4 regions of the Paenibacillus sp. JGP012 genome follow, and region 1 is predicted to be linked to each of the others. Evidence: riboswitches for the same ligand, from Rfam matches in the RefSeq annotation. Region 1 holds a riboswitch; each other region holds the start of a gene.

Evidence for each region. A riboswitch is a leader RNA that binds a small molecule or an ion and turns the genes downstream of it on or off. The one in region 1 is predicted to bind cyclic di-AMP.
Region 2: it holds a riboswitch for cyclic di-AMP, as region 1 does, so the genes downstream of both, HNR77_RS27310 (hypothetical protein) here and HNR77_RS01235 (C40 family peptidase) in region 1, are expected to answer to the same signal.
Region 3: it holds a riboswitch for cyclic di-AMP, as region 1 does, so the genes downstream of both, HNR77_RS12880 (3D domain-containing protein) here and HNR77_RS01235 (C40 family peptidase) in region 1, are expected to answer to the same signal.
Region 4: it holds a riboswitch for cyclic di-AMP, as region 1 does, so the genes downstream of both, HNR77_RS26800 (C40 family peptidase) here and HNR77_RS01235 (C40 family peptidase) in region 1, are expected to answer to the same signal.

What each region holds. Positions count from the first base shown of each region.
Region 1 covers NZ_JACHKG010000001.1:262,259-265,372, forward strand. The annotation lists gene HNR77_RS01220 (hypothetical protein) at 15-344, shown strand; gene HNR77_RS01225 (hypothetical protein) at 464-682, shown strand; gene HNR77_RS01230 (carboxymuconolactone decarboxylase family protein) at 814-1,143, shown strand; gene HNR77_RS01235 (C40 family peptidase) at 1,228-1,692, opposite strand; cyclic di-AMP (ydaO/yuaA leader) riboswitch at 1,698-1,829, opposite strand; gene pelA (pectate lyase) at 2,259-3,114, shown strand, end outside.
Region 2 covers NZ_JACHKG010000041.1:2,699-5,812, forward strand. The annotation lists gene HNR77_RS27305 (HAD family hydrolase) at 58-789, opposite strand; gene HNR77_RS27310 (hypothetical protein) at 910-1,338, opposite strand; cyclic di-AMP (ydaO/yuaA leader) riboswitch at 1,456-1,631, opposite strand; gene HNR77_RS27315 (glutathione peroxidase) at 2,010-2,486, shown strand; tRNA gene HNR77_RS27320 (tRNA-Leu) at 2,692-2,774, opposite strand.
Region 3 covers NZ_JACHKG010000008.1:171,664-174,777, reverse strand. The annotation lists gene HNR77_RS12885 (polysaccharide deacetylase family protein) at 1-725, shown strand, start outside; gene HNR77_RS12880 (3D domain-containing protein) at 839-1,510, opposite strand; cyclic di-AMP (ydaO/yuaA leader) riboswitch at 1,513-1,706, opposite strand; gene HNR77_RS12875 (amino acid ABC transporter ATP-binding protein) at 1,936-2,658, opposite strand; gene HNR77_RS12870 (ABC transporter substrate-binding protein/permease) at 2,645-3,114, opposite strand, start outside.
Region 4 covers NZ_JACHKG010000038.1:27,829-30,942, forward strand. The annotation lists gene HNR77_RS26790 (M1 family metallopeptidase) at 1-198, shown strand, start outside; gene HNR77_RS26795 (hypothetical protein) at 208-1,053, shown strand; cyclic di-AMP (ydaO/yuaA leader) riboswitch at 1,321-1,458, shown strand; gene HNR77_RS26800 (C40 family peptidase) at 1,462-1,932, shown strand; gene HNR77_RS26805 (GNAT family N-acetyltransferase) at 2,294-2,800, shown strand; gene HNR77_RS26810 (c-type cytochrome) at 2,938-3,114, shown strand, end outside.

The DNA of each region.
Region 1 (3,114 bases):
GAGGAGGCAACACCATGGGGAACCAACCGGCAACAGACCAATTTTTTATTGATAAGCTGGCGGAATCGAAAGTTCATTTTGAACGTGCCCTGGATTGTAAACATACGGAATTCGATGACCTTTATCCCTATATGATTGAACATCCTCAATTTTTCTGGTACAAACGCTATGTAGCCTGGTCAGAACTGCTGACGATTGTAGGCTTGTGTGAAGAGTTGTCCTTCTCTTGGAAAGAACAATTTACACCGCACCAAGTAGAGTACCTTGAAGAACGTGTGATGTCCGCCAAAGTGCTTGATTTTTGGTTCGAGAAGAACGACAGCAAAGAGCACGCGCAGCGGTAACTCTCAGTTGGGACATTTTCTTCGAATGACATGACAGTCCAATACAGTCACGTGAGACCTAAATGAATTTTCATTTAGGTCTCTTTTTGTAAACGAATATGAATATAGGAGTTCAAAACATGATCAGTGATTCAGAGTTGGATGCCCTGCGATTGTCAGGGGAAAAGGTAAGAGTTGTACGGGACGAGCTGGAGTCTAACGATGTGACCGGCATTGTGGTAGCCTGGGATGATAAACAGGTGCTGATTCGCCGTCAGAATCGTCGTGTGGTGAAGCTGGACCGCCGTTATCGGTATCAGCTGTTCAGTGAGCCTCGTCAAAGCGTTCTGGAGGAGTAAAGAAGTATAATAAGTAAACGATATGTTTGGAATTACCATCATGACCTGGCATAATTGCCGCACGGCCGAGAGAAGATAGGTACAGTGGAAAAATTCGCTGTATTGACAGCCGAAAGGGTGTGCTGCAAGCCATGACATTGATGAATGATAAAGTTCATGCGTACAAGGATCAGATTGGCGCATTAAGCGATGTACTGCCGGAAGTGGTGCGATCGTATCACGAGTTTACAGGTGAGTGCTTCCAGCCCGGTGTGCTTGATGCCAAAACAAAGCAGCTGATTGCGCTGGGCATCGGCCTGTTTGCCAACAATGAAGTATGTACGTTCTATCATGTACAGGAGGCCCGCTCCAAGGGAGCGACCGATCAGGAAATTATGGAGACGGTTGCTGTCGCTGGCGCTGTTGGAGGCGGACATGCCTTATCGCAAGGGGCTATGCGGGTGCAGAAGGCACTGCATTAGTCCATTATAGGCATGTACATGTACCGAAAATAGAAAGGAGGCTCTGGCATATACCAGGGCCTCTCTTTTGTATGAGAATGGATTTTAGATTTTACCAATCATTTTGTTGTACATAAATTGACCTGTAACCCGTCTGGCTGTCACATAACGATCGTTAAAGTAAGGGTTGGAGAGCTTGGTAATGCTGACCCCTTTGCTACTGGACGCGTGTGCGAATTGACCTCCACCGATGTATACACCTGCATGTGAGATGCCTTTGCCTGTTGTGTTGAAAAATACGAGGTCGCCTGTACGAATATTGGTTTTGGCTACCGGTGTGCCTGCTTTGGCCTGCTGCTGTGAAGTGCGTGGCAGTTCAATGCTGTATTTGTTAAAAAGATATCTCATGAACCCGGAACAATCGAAGCCAGCCATAGTTGTGCCGCCCCATTTGTAAGGGATGCCTGTCATATTGTTAACCATTGTATTAATAGTGCTTGCCTCTGTGCTTGTTGCCCCGGATGTGAATAGTACAGCAGCTCCAAAAATGGAAATAATCAGTTTTTTCAAAATCAATGTTCTCCCTTCGATGCCTACGGAGTTAGCTAAGGGTTCGGTAGAAGGTTCCCTATATTTCCTATGTATAAGAATAATTCACCCAAAATGGTTCCCCCGTTTTCAATCCTGAAACTCGGCAAATGAATAATTAAGTTTTTGTAACTATTTGAAACTATATTGCATAAATGCGTAAATGTCAAACCCGTTTGTAAAGCTTCTTTTCGATTCAATGTTAGCGGAATTATTGAATTTCGTCATAATTATGTTGAAATTTCGACAGTAAAGATTACAAAAAAGTCATTAATGTTTAACCAGGTACGGAGTTGGTTATTAAACCAATTTGTCAAGAGTTAAAAGTTGGATGGGTGGATATTATTATAAAGTGAAAATTTGAGTTTTGTTGCATATATTGACAAAATGTATTTTATTGCATATCATAAATTTATTCATACAAATTATGTATTTAATTAGATTTTATTGGTTGATTCATGTGATGCAGCTAAGCTTAGCGTGAAAGATTAGCCAGCAGATAGACATGTGAGAGAGCGATATTTGTGAATTGGGGAGCGTGTTGTCTTTTGAAAGCAAAAAAATGGGTTACGTTTGTGCTCGCGTGTTCGATGGTTTTTTCTGGAGTGGGCATGGAAATTTTGCCTACAGCAACCGTATCTGCTGCTGATGCCTCAGGTACAACGGCAAGTATGTCTGATATTTTGAAAAACCAACGTCCTGATGGGGGGTGGAGAAAGGATTACAGCCAGACATCGGGGGAGTGGGCCAAATCAACAATTGATAACAAAGCTACATATTCAGAGATTAGAAGACTTGCAAGCGAATTCAAAAAAACAAATGATCCGCGATACTCGGCTGCAGCAATCAAAGGCATTAACTTTTTGCTGAATATGCAGTATTCGAATGGCGGATGGCCGCAGGTTTACCAGAGCTCCGGTTATCATAAACATATTACGTATAATGACGACGCTATGATTAATGTGATGTACATGCTCGATGAGGTTGCGGGGCGCAAAGGAGACTTTTCCTTTATTGACAGCTCACTTGCAAATCGCAGTAAAAATGCGGTGTCCAAAGGTGTGGATGCCATCCTGAATACACAGGTAGTATCCGGTGGCAGGCCTACGGCTTGGGGCCAGCAGCATGATTCGAGCTCACTTAAACCAGCGGGAGCCAGAATTTATGAAGTACCTTCATTAACGGCAGCGGAAAGTGTAAACATTGTGAAATTTCTGAAGACCAGACCGGCCAATTCCAGAATTACGGCATCTATCAAAGGTGCAGAAGCCTGGTTTAATAAAGTGAAAATTACAGGTTATCGCTATGAAAGAGCAAATGGGGACAGCCGGATTATTGCAGATTCAAGTGCAGCACCGATCTGGGCGCGTTTTTATGAACTTGGCACAGACAAACCGATCTTTG
Region 2 (3,114 bases), on a different contig from region 1:
CCTATATCTAATCTAACCCTAAACTAACCTGACCTGTTCTAACCCGCACTCACCTACTCACTTGGAACTATTCTCATCCGAAGATGCATCTGGCATGAGCAGCGGCAACAGTTCATCCAATGATTTAACCGTCCAGTCTGCACGCTCATGCTCTGACTGCACCGGCTGAAACCTTCCATATCCCTGGAGAATACGAATGGTATGCAAGCCCAGACTGCGAGCCGGAACGATATCATTGTCAATCCGATCTCCAATCATCACCGCTTCCTCCGGGGCACAACCAGCCTGTTTCAGGGCAACCGCATACAATTCCGGGTCGGGCTTGGACACTCCTTCTTCTGCCGAGCAGGCCAGTACATGAACATATTTTCGAAGTCCATAACTCTCCAGCCGCATTTCAGTCCCCGGGCTCTGATTCGCAATAATGCCTATGTGATAGTGCTGCGACAGCTGCTTGAGCACCTTGGCTGCAGAAGGAAATGGCCGCTCCAGCTCTTTGTGGAATTTCAGCTTGTCCTGAATCTGCTTGCGGTGACCTTCATCCTGAATGTATGTCCGCATAGCTACCTTCATAGGCCATTGTTCGTAGTTCTGGTAACATTGCTCAAACAGCTCCCGTACATCCTCAATCTTTACAGGATAGCCGTAAGCATTCGCCTCACGCACAAACTGCCCGATAATATCGTCAACAGGCTCCCATTCATCCACCAGCGTATCCCCTACATCAAAAAACAACCACTTCAACCCGGCAATATCCGGCAAGCCAATTCCTCCTTGTACGCCGCTCAATGAAGATCCCGTGCGCGCATGCTGTATCCATAAAAAAAGAAGACCCACGACAAGCATGAGTCTCCTCAGATTCCGTTAGTCCATACCTGCAATTATAACAGGCACCTTACACAGGATCAATCATAAGCTGCTTGCTTCAGCTTCGAGTTTATTGCAACTATTAAGCAAGAATCCAACTTCTCCATTTAACGAATACACAATTTTGTCCGCACCCATACCTCGATAAATGCCTTTTGGATGACTTTGCTCCGTTATCACACACAGAGACTTGGATGTCCAGGAGCGAACAATCTGCAGGTAACGGCAAGTCAGGTTCAGACTGTTCTCAAAAATAAATACGTTGCCTACGCTCGTCTGCGGCAAAAACCATTTTTGAGCTGCTGCTGTATTCATACGAATCACATGCTCTACTCCGATCCGGCGGAGCTTACGCTCCTCACCCGCACTGTTTGTCAGAACGGCAAAAGGCATTTTTTTGTACATCAGCAGCTTCACAAATTTACGTCCAGCTTCATTCGGAGCGGTTACTAAAATCATCTCTGTATCCATCATTCGTTCCTCCCTTGGCGTGAAAAGACAACAAAAAAGAAGCGTGGGGACCAAGGCCTCCGAAACGCTTCTTAAATAATCCATGGAGAAAACGCCATGGACCAGCGTGCGGTTTGTTGCCTCTCCCTTTAACGCTTACGAGGTTAGCTGACGGATTCGGGCGCGAGAGTCGCCCTATTTCCGGCTGTCACCGGAAAATTCACCCCATGGATGTCTGCTGCTGTAATGCAGCACATCCTGTTGGTTCCCCCGTTTTCCACCCACGATGAATGGAAACTCAGCGATTGAAACATCGTTCGTAAATCTTGCATGTAAGACCGATCGATATCATCGTCTGTTTCGTTTTTCAGGTACAATATAATTAAAATTCAAATTACGCTTTGAATCATACACCCGTGCCATGATCATGTAAAGTCCGGGCAGATCACCGAATCGTCAGAATTCCGGCAATAAGCTTCAATAATAACGCTTACAATGAGCTTATACGCTATCCAACTCTTCCAAGCTGTCTAATTCTCGCCCGCACAAAAATTGTTCAAGCGAATTGCATTCCTTCTATGAATAAAGTCGAGCCGATGAGGATAATAGTGTTCTCTGTAAATTGATTTTGCATTATTTAATTGCATAAAATATAATAAACATATCAATATAATATGCTGGAGGCGATCCCCATGTCAGTCTATGATTACAAAGTAAATACTCTTCGCGGACAAGAGATTGAAATGTCCCAATATCGCGGTAAAGTGTTGTTAATTGTAAATACCGCAAGCCAGTGCGGCCTCACTCCTCAATTCAAGGGCCTGCAGGAGCTGCAGGACCAATTCCAGGATGCTCCTTTCGAGGTCCTTGGATTTCCCAGCAACCAGTTTGCCCAGGAGAAGGGATCCTCTGATGACATCGCTGAGTTCTGTCAGATGAACTATGGCGTAAGCTTCCCTATGTTTGAGAAGATTGACGTTAACGGTGCCAGTGCTCACCCGCTATTCCAGCATATTACGAAGGAAGCGCCAGGTCTGCTCGGCTCCAAGGCCATCAAATGGAACTTCACAAAATTCCTTGTCGATCAGGAAGGGAACGTTGTGAAGCGTTATGCTCCCCAGACTACACCCGATAAAATTGTAGAGGATATTCAGAAATTATTGAAATAAATAACACACATTTCTACACTTTGAAAAAAGCTGCCCCAAACCACAGAGCCTCGGTTCTGCTCGGTTTACAGGGTGGCTTTTTTACGCAGCTAATGAAACTTATCTCCGACTGTTGTCGCCCTTTAGCTGTTATTTATGCAGGATCAAAAGACAAAAAAAGAAGCCTCCCGTACAGGGAAGCTTCCTTCAATAACGCTTCATATGATGCGGTCGAGAGGACTCGAACCTCCACGGGCGTACGCCCACTACCCCCTCAAGATAGCGTGTCTGCCATTCCACCACGACCGCATGTCGTAAATTATCGGCAACAGAATTGATTATACCGGAATGTTATCTAAATGTAAAGCATTTATTTGAATACGCCAAAAATCAGTCATATTTCCCCGAATGTGCGCATATCCTGAATCTGATTCCGAAAAAATGCCAAGGCCGCAGTGGAACCAGAATGAATTTCTTGCAGCATCGTATTTTCAAATATTATTTCTAAAGGAGAATAAGATAATTGTTATATTATATAACATGAAAAATAACAAATAACGAAATTTAAGCTATTTTTCAATGCAAACCATTGACAAAACACGGATAATTATGTGAATATATATATCATATAATTCGGATTTAAGCACAT
Region 3 (3,114 bases), on a different contig from region 1:
TGCCAACAGAAAACACTGAGAAACAGTCACATACCCCTGCATCCACTTCGGATACCGGAGAAGAGCAGCTGACCTTGGGACAACTGCGGCAGAAATATGCGGACACCTTCAAAACAAACGGTCCATCCACCAAGCAGGTTGCGCTTACTTTTGATGATGTTCCCGATCCGCGATTTACCGGTCAGGTGCTGGATGTATTAAAAAAATACAAGGTGCGCGCAACATTTTTTGTTGTAGGCAGCCGGGCCGAGAAACATCCAGATCTGGTGAAACGTATGGTGAAGGAAGGGCATGTTATAGGCAACCACAGCTATAATCATCCCGAATTCAGCAAGTTATCCATGACCGCTTTCCGCAGGCAAATTTTACATACTGGAGACATCATCCAGCGTCTGACCGGATACACGCCGAAAATGATTCGTCCCCCATATGGGGATATTAACGAGGAACAGCTTCGCTGGGCTCGAAAGCAGCGTTACAGCATCGTCAACTGGAATGTTGATTCTCTGGATTGGAAGGGCCTTCCGAAAGAGCAAGTGAAACACAACATTCTTTCTGCGGTCAGACCCGGCTCCATCGTACTGCAGCATGCCGGTGGAGGCACAGGGTCCAATCTGAATGGTACCGTTGAAGCTTTGCCTGAAGTGATCGAGGAACTGCGGAATCGAGGATATGATCTCGTTACTTTGGATGAAATGCTGAAGCTATCTAAGGAAAAGCAGTAAATATAGCTGACTGCAAATAAACAGGGTGTTCCTTGGCGTTAACATGACAACATATCATGATAACACCTGAGAACACCCTGTATCTGTTCGTTATTCAAGTCCGATGCAAGCAGCTATTTTAAAATGTAAAGCTCAACATCCTGAAAACCAAAAGTATTTACAAACTGCTTGCTGCCCGGAATGAAAATATCAATGCGATTGCCTTTAATAGCACTTCCTGCATCGAGTGCCGTAGCTACGAAAGCTTGCTTTGGCAGCCCCGGATGTGAATGACCCGTTACCAGTACTTTTGTGCCAAAAGGAATGACCTTCGGATCTACCGCAATGGTTCCAAGCTCCAGTGGATTGCCGAAATAATCGACAGCACCCCATCCTCCATTTTCAGAAGCATCCGCGGAGTATGCTGTAGCCTTCACATTGATGGTTTTGCTGTAATCAAAGGTTTTACCCCAGGCTTGTACAACTTTATTCTCGGCATTCACATCCAGACTTGCGGCTTTAACCGTATTTTCTTGAGCTTTCATCTGTGCTGGTGCCGCTCCTGCTTTATTTTCCTGCCCTGGAATCGTAATTTTCAAACCACCATAGATGTTATAGGGTGAAATATTTTTATTGGCATTCATTAATTTGTCTGTGGAAACGCCATACTGCTTCGATAACGTAAAGAACGTATCTCCCTCTTTAGCGACATGTACAGATTCTGCGTGAGCGGGAACAGCTTGAATCAATAATACGGATGTCAGTAGTGCAATGGCTGCTTTTGATATGCGTTTGTGGTTAAACATGGTCTTCCTCCTCATTATGCCTGCGAAGTTAGTTGTCGGATTCGGATGGAGGAACCCACCCTATAGGCTGTACTGAACATGCTGATGCATTATGTATTCCTAATTCACCCCTAGCAGTGTGCTGTCCATATGACAGGACAACTGCATTGTTACATCCCCCGCATTTCCTCTCCGGAAATTTCGGCCGCATTCAATATATCACAATTTTGTAACCATGAGCTGTAGTAAATGTTACCATTTTGCGATTCACCAGCCTGATCTAGTCTGCTTTTCATAAGAAATTTACTGTTTTATAGCCCTTCCCACAGTATTTTCATTAGCGTCCAGGTAACAGAAACGTTACATTTCTTGATCGAAAATTTAAAAAAGCGTTACCGACACATCAGGTCGATAACGCTTTGATTCGAATGGAATATAAAAATCAATCAGAGAACTTTTGCAAGAAAATCACGGGTCCGTGGATGCTTGGGAGCGCCAAACACCTCATCAGGTGTACCTTCTTCAACAATAACTCCGCCGTCCATGAACAGGATGCGGTCACCCACCTCACGTGCAAAGCCCATCTCATGTGTAACAATCACCATCGTCATGCCACCTTCGGCCAGTCGTTTCATAACTTCCAGCACCTCTCCGACCATCTCAGGGTCCAGAGCTGATGTAGGCTCATCAAACAGCATTACATGCGGCTGCATGGCCAGTGCTCTTGCAATCGCAATCCGCTGCTTTTGTCCACCAGACAGCTGATTGGGATACACCTCTTTTTTGTCAGCCAAACCGACCGTCTTTAGAAGATCCTCGGCGATTTTGTTGGCCTCCTCCGTCGATTGTTTCTTCACCTTAATCGGGGCAATTGTGATGTTTTGCAGCACCGTTTTATGTGGGAACAGATTAAAATGCTGGAACACCATGCCCATCTTTTCACGAGTTGTGTTGATATTGTGCTTGGGGTCGGTGATCGACACACCCTCGAATTCAATCTGGCCTGAGGTTGGCTGCTCCAGCAGGTTCAGACAACGCAGAAACGTACTTTTCCCTGAACCGGAAGGACCGATTACCACAACAACCTCACCTTTGGCGATGGATACGTCAATTCCCTTCAGTACATCATTTTTTCCATAAGATTTGTGTAATTGTCTAACGTCTATCACTTGCACCCAACTTCCTTTCCAATCGACCCAGCAGCTTGGACAAAATAAATGTCATTACAAAATAAATCGCTGCCGCAATAAGGAATGGATTCATTCCCTGGTACGTAATGTTTTTGACTACACTTGCCTGATACATAATATCCACCATACCGATGACCGAGATAATGGAAGATTCTTTAATGATGGTCACAAACTCGTTACCGATCGCCGGCAACACGGCTTTGAAGGCCTGTGGCAAAATAATATAACGCATCGCAGCGCCTCTGCCCATACCAAGTGAGCGGGCTGCCTCCAATTGACCACGGTCCACGCCTTGAATCCCTGCACGGAAAATCTCCGCAAGATACGCCCCACTGTTAATGGAAAGTGTCATAATACCTGCTTGAAGTGCCGAGAAATTAATGCCAAAAGTCAAGGAAACACCATAATAAATAATCATGAGCTGCACCAGCATTG
Region 4 (3,114 bases), on a different contig from region 1:
GAGGAACGTATCACCTATAAGCTTACGTATACCTATCCTGTCAGCTGGGCGATGACTGACCCTTTGTACGACATCGTGCTGGAGAATCGACACATGAACAATTTTTTGAGAGCCGGACTGGACGAGAAAACCAAATCCCGCTGGAGCATGAGCGCTGCGAAATTCATTGAAGTTATATTCGGAGGTCTGTCATGGTGAGGTGGAGAGATGAAAGGTAAAATTCGTGAAGGCTGGTTTCTCGTCCGTCAGCATATGTTCATTGCCGCGCTTCTATTTATCTATCAGCTCATATGGGGTTACTTTATTTACCGGCTGATTCAATCAGCGATGGTTCCTCTCCTGCTGCGTTATCCTACAGAGGATGCGGGGGAACTGAGCACACTTTTGTTCAAAATGGAGAGTCAGTTGAGCCTGTCCGGCCCCGAGGTTCAGCGCTATCTGTGGATTCTGGGCGGTATGCTGCTGCTTCGCATGCTGGTCAGTCCCCTCTTCCAGGCTGGTTTGCTCTATTCCCTGCAGCATTTTAATGCATCAGAAGAACGAATTCCTTTTATCCGTGGCATTAAACAGTTATGGAAACCGATGCTGCTCCTGCACACCGTACGTACGTTGCTGTTATTTCTTCCGGCATACTGGCTCATACCGAAGCTGTATTCCATACTAATGGACAGCTTTCATTCTCTTCATTTACTTCTGCCAGCACTTCCTTATGCAGCGGGGTGGATCATCTATGGCTGGATTGTACATCATACGATGCTCTATATGCAGTTTGGCGCTTCGGCTCCGGAAGGGGAGGGCGGTATTCATGGAACGTTCAAGGGCCTATGGGTTGCTGTACGCCGCACCTTAACGATTATCGGGATTGCACTGATGCTGGGACTCATTCATCTACTCATCTTTGGTGCATTCACATCGGCGTCATGGTTCCTGACCGGTCTTACCGGGCTGATCCTGCAGCAGTCTTATCCACTTGCCCGCAGCCTGCTCAGCTTATGGAAAGTATGTACCCACTTCCGCGTATGGCAGTCCACATTTTCCAAGGATGAACGATAAACCGTTTACAAAATGAAAAATTGTTACCATCTCATGTTAAACTACTCATGCTTTATTTCGTATAAATACGCAAACCTCGACCTTTCCCCGTCAAAGGTCGAGGTTTTTTTTGCTAATTTTACTGCTAAACGTTGCCAAAGCCCCACTCCTCTGGTACAATAAGCGCAGTGAGTTTTTAGTAACAACTTTGTAATCTTTAAATCCTTATTTGTAACAACTTAAAATTAAATCCTTAAAATTAAATTATCGTTCGTTTTTTCAGGTGCATAACTAGCATAGCCAAATTCCTGGCACCTGGGAAGCGGGGGAACCAGTTATGGGTGAATTGATCTTGATACAGAGGGATCATAGGGGACCTTCAACCGAATCCTTAAGCTAACCTCGCAGGCGTTGGAAGGGGTATATCACTTGTTTAAGAAGAAATTGACCGCAGCAGTACTTAGCCTCACATTTGCATTATCACTTGGTGCAGGCAGCGCATTTGCAGATTCTAAGATGGATAAAGTTATTGATTCAGCAATGGGAACTACATACAAAAGCGGAGGCACAACGCTTGACGGTTTTGACTGCTCCGGATTTACACGGTATGTATTCGACAAACTAGGTATTGATTTGGCTCGCCAATCCAGCTCTCAATATGACATGGGTGATTCCGTATCCCGCATGGAGATGAGACCTGGTGATCTGGTATTCTTCAACACAACAGGTAAAGGCGTATCTCACGTAGGTATTTTCGTAGGGAATGGTAAATTTGCACATTCTTCTTCTTCTAAAGGTGTAACCATCAGCTCTTTAAGTGAAAATTACTGGGCTAACCGTTACATTGGCGCTAAACGGATTATGAGCACGGACGCATATGAGTCACTGGCCCTCGAATAGGGACAAGCTGTAATCAACATGATGCTGGAATCATGAACTATACTGGAACGAAATACGAAACAACCAATCGAACCGCCCGGTACATTCTCCACAGGAATGTATCCGGCGGTTTTTTTGTGCTTCCTGATCCTGTGTGGTAGCTGATGCAGCAACTCATGTGCGCTCTTGAACCAACACATTCATTTTATTTCGTCTGTCCGTGCCCTTATGATGTTTTTACCCATCCCGTTATAATATAAACGGAATGAGTCTGACTTTTGTTTCACTTTTTTTTGGTCTGAACGTGAGTCTTGTCAAATGAAGCGCTCTTTTGTAGAGTGAACAGAGAATGAGTAACAACGGAAGGAGTGTGCATTGTTATATGAATGGAACCCCTGTGGCGTTTCATGTCGTACCTATGGAGGAGACACACGCAGAACTTATATGTGGATGGCAATACGATCCGCCTTACAATATTTACAGCTGGCTTCCCTGGGAGCAGATGAAAGCGTTGGAAGTCGAATTTGGAGATGCACAACTTCGTCAGGAGCAGTATGCCATCGTTCTGGATGAACAAGAGCAGGTCTGTGGATTCACGCAATTTTTCCCTCTCCAGGGCGTGACACGTATCGGCCTCGGCATGCATCCTGAGAAGTGCGGTCAAGGTCTAGGGAGCGCTTTTGTCGCTGCAATAGTACAGGAAGCTATACGCCGGAATCCGTCCAATGAGATCGATCTTGAAGTGCTAACCTGGAACAATCGTGCCATCCGTGTTTATCAGAAGAGCGGCTTTGTCATCCATGATACATATGAACGTCAAACACCAAGTGGTCTAAAGCCCTTTCACTGCATGGTATATGAGGGTCCGAGGACGCAAATGAATAACTAAAATCGTTTCAATTTATCTCTCTTTTGTGATTCGTTCAAAAAATTACCACAAAATGCTATGATGTATCGACAGCTTCCGTTATAATGATAGGGATAGTTTGGGTTAGATGATCTTACATTCTGGAGGGGACATAAGGGATGCACAAATGGATCATGAGCGGGGTATTTTTTGCAGCATGTGCTTTAGCTATTGTTTTAATGTTTACGCTTCCAGGTAAAGAGGAAGTGGCTCAAGAAGCCAAGCCCACCATGCCTGAAGTCACTATGGACGCTGGACAGGCCGAGACACTGGTGAAAGCCAACTGTATTTCCTGT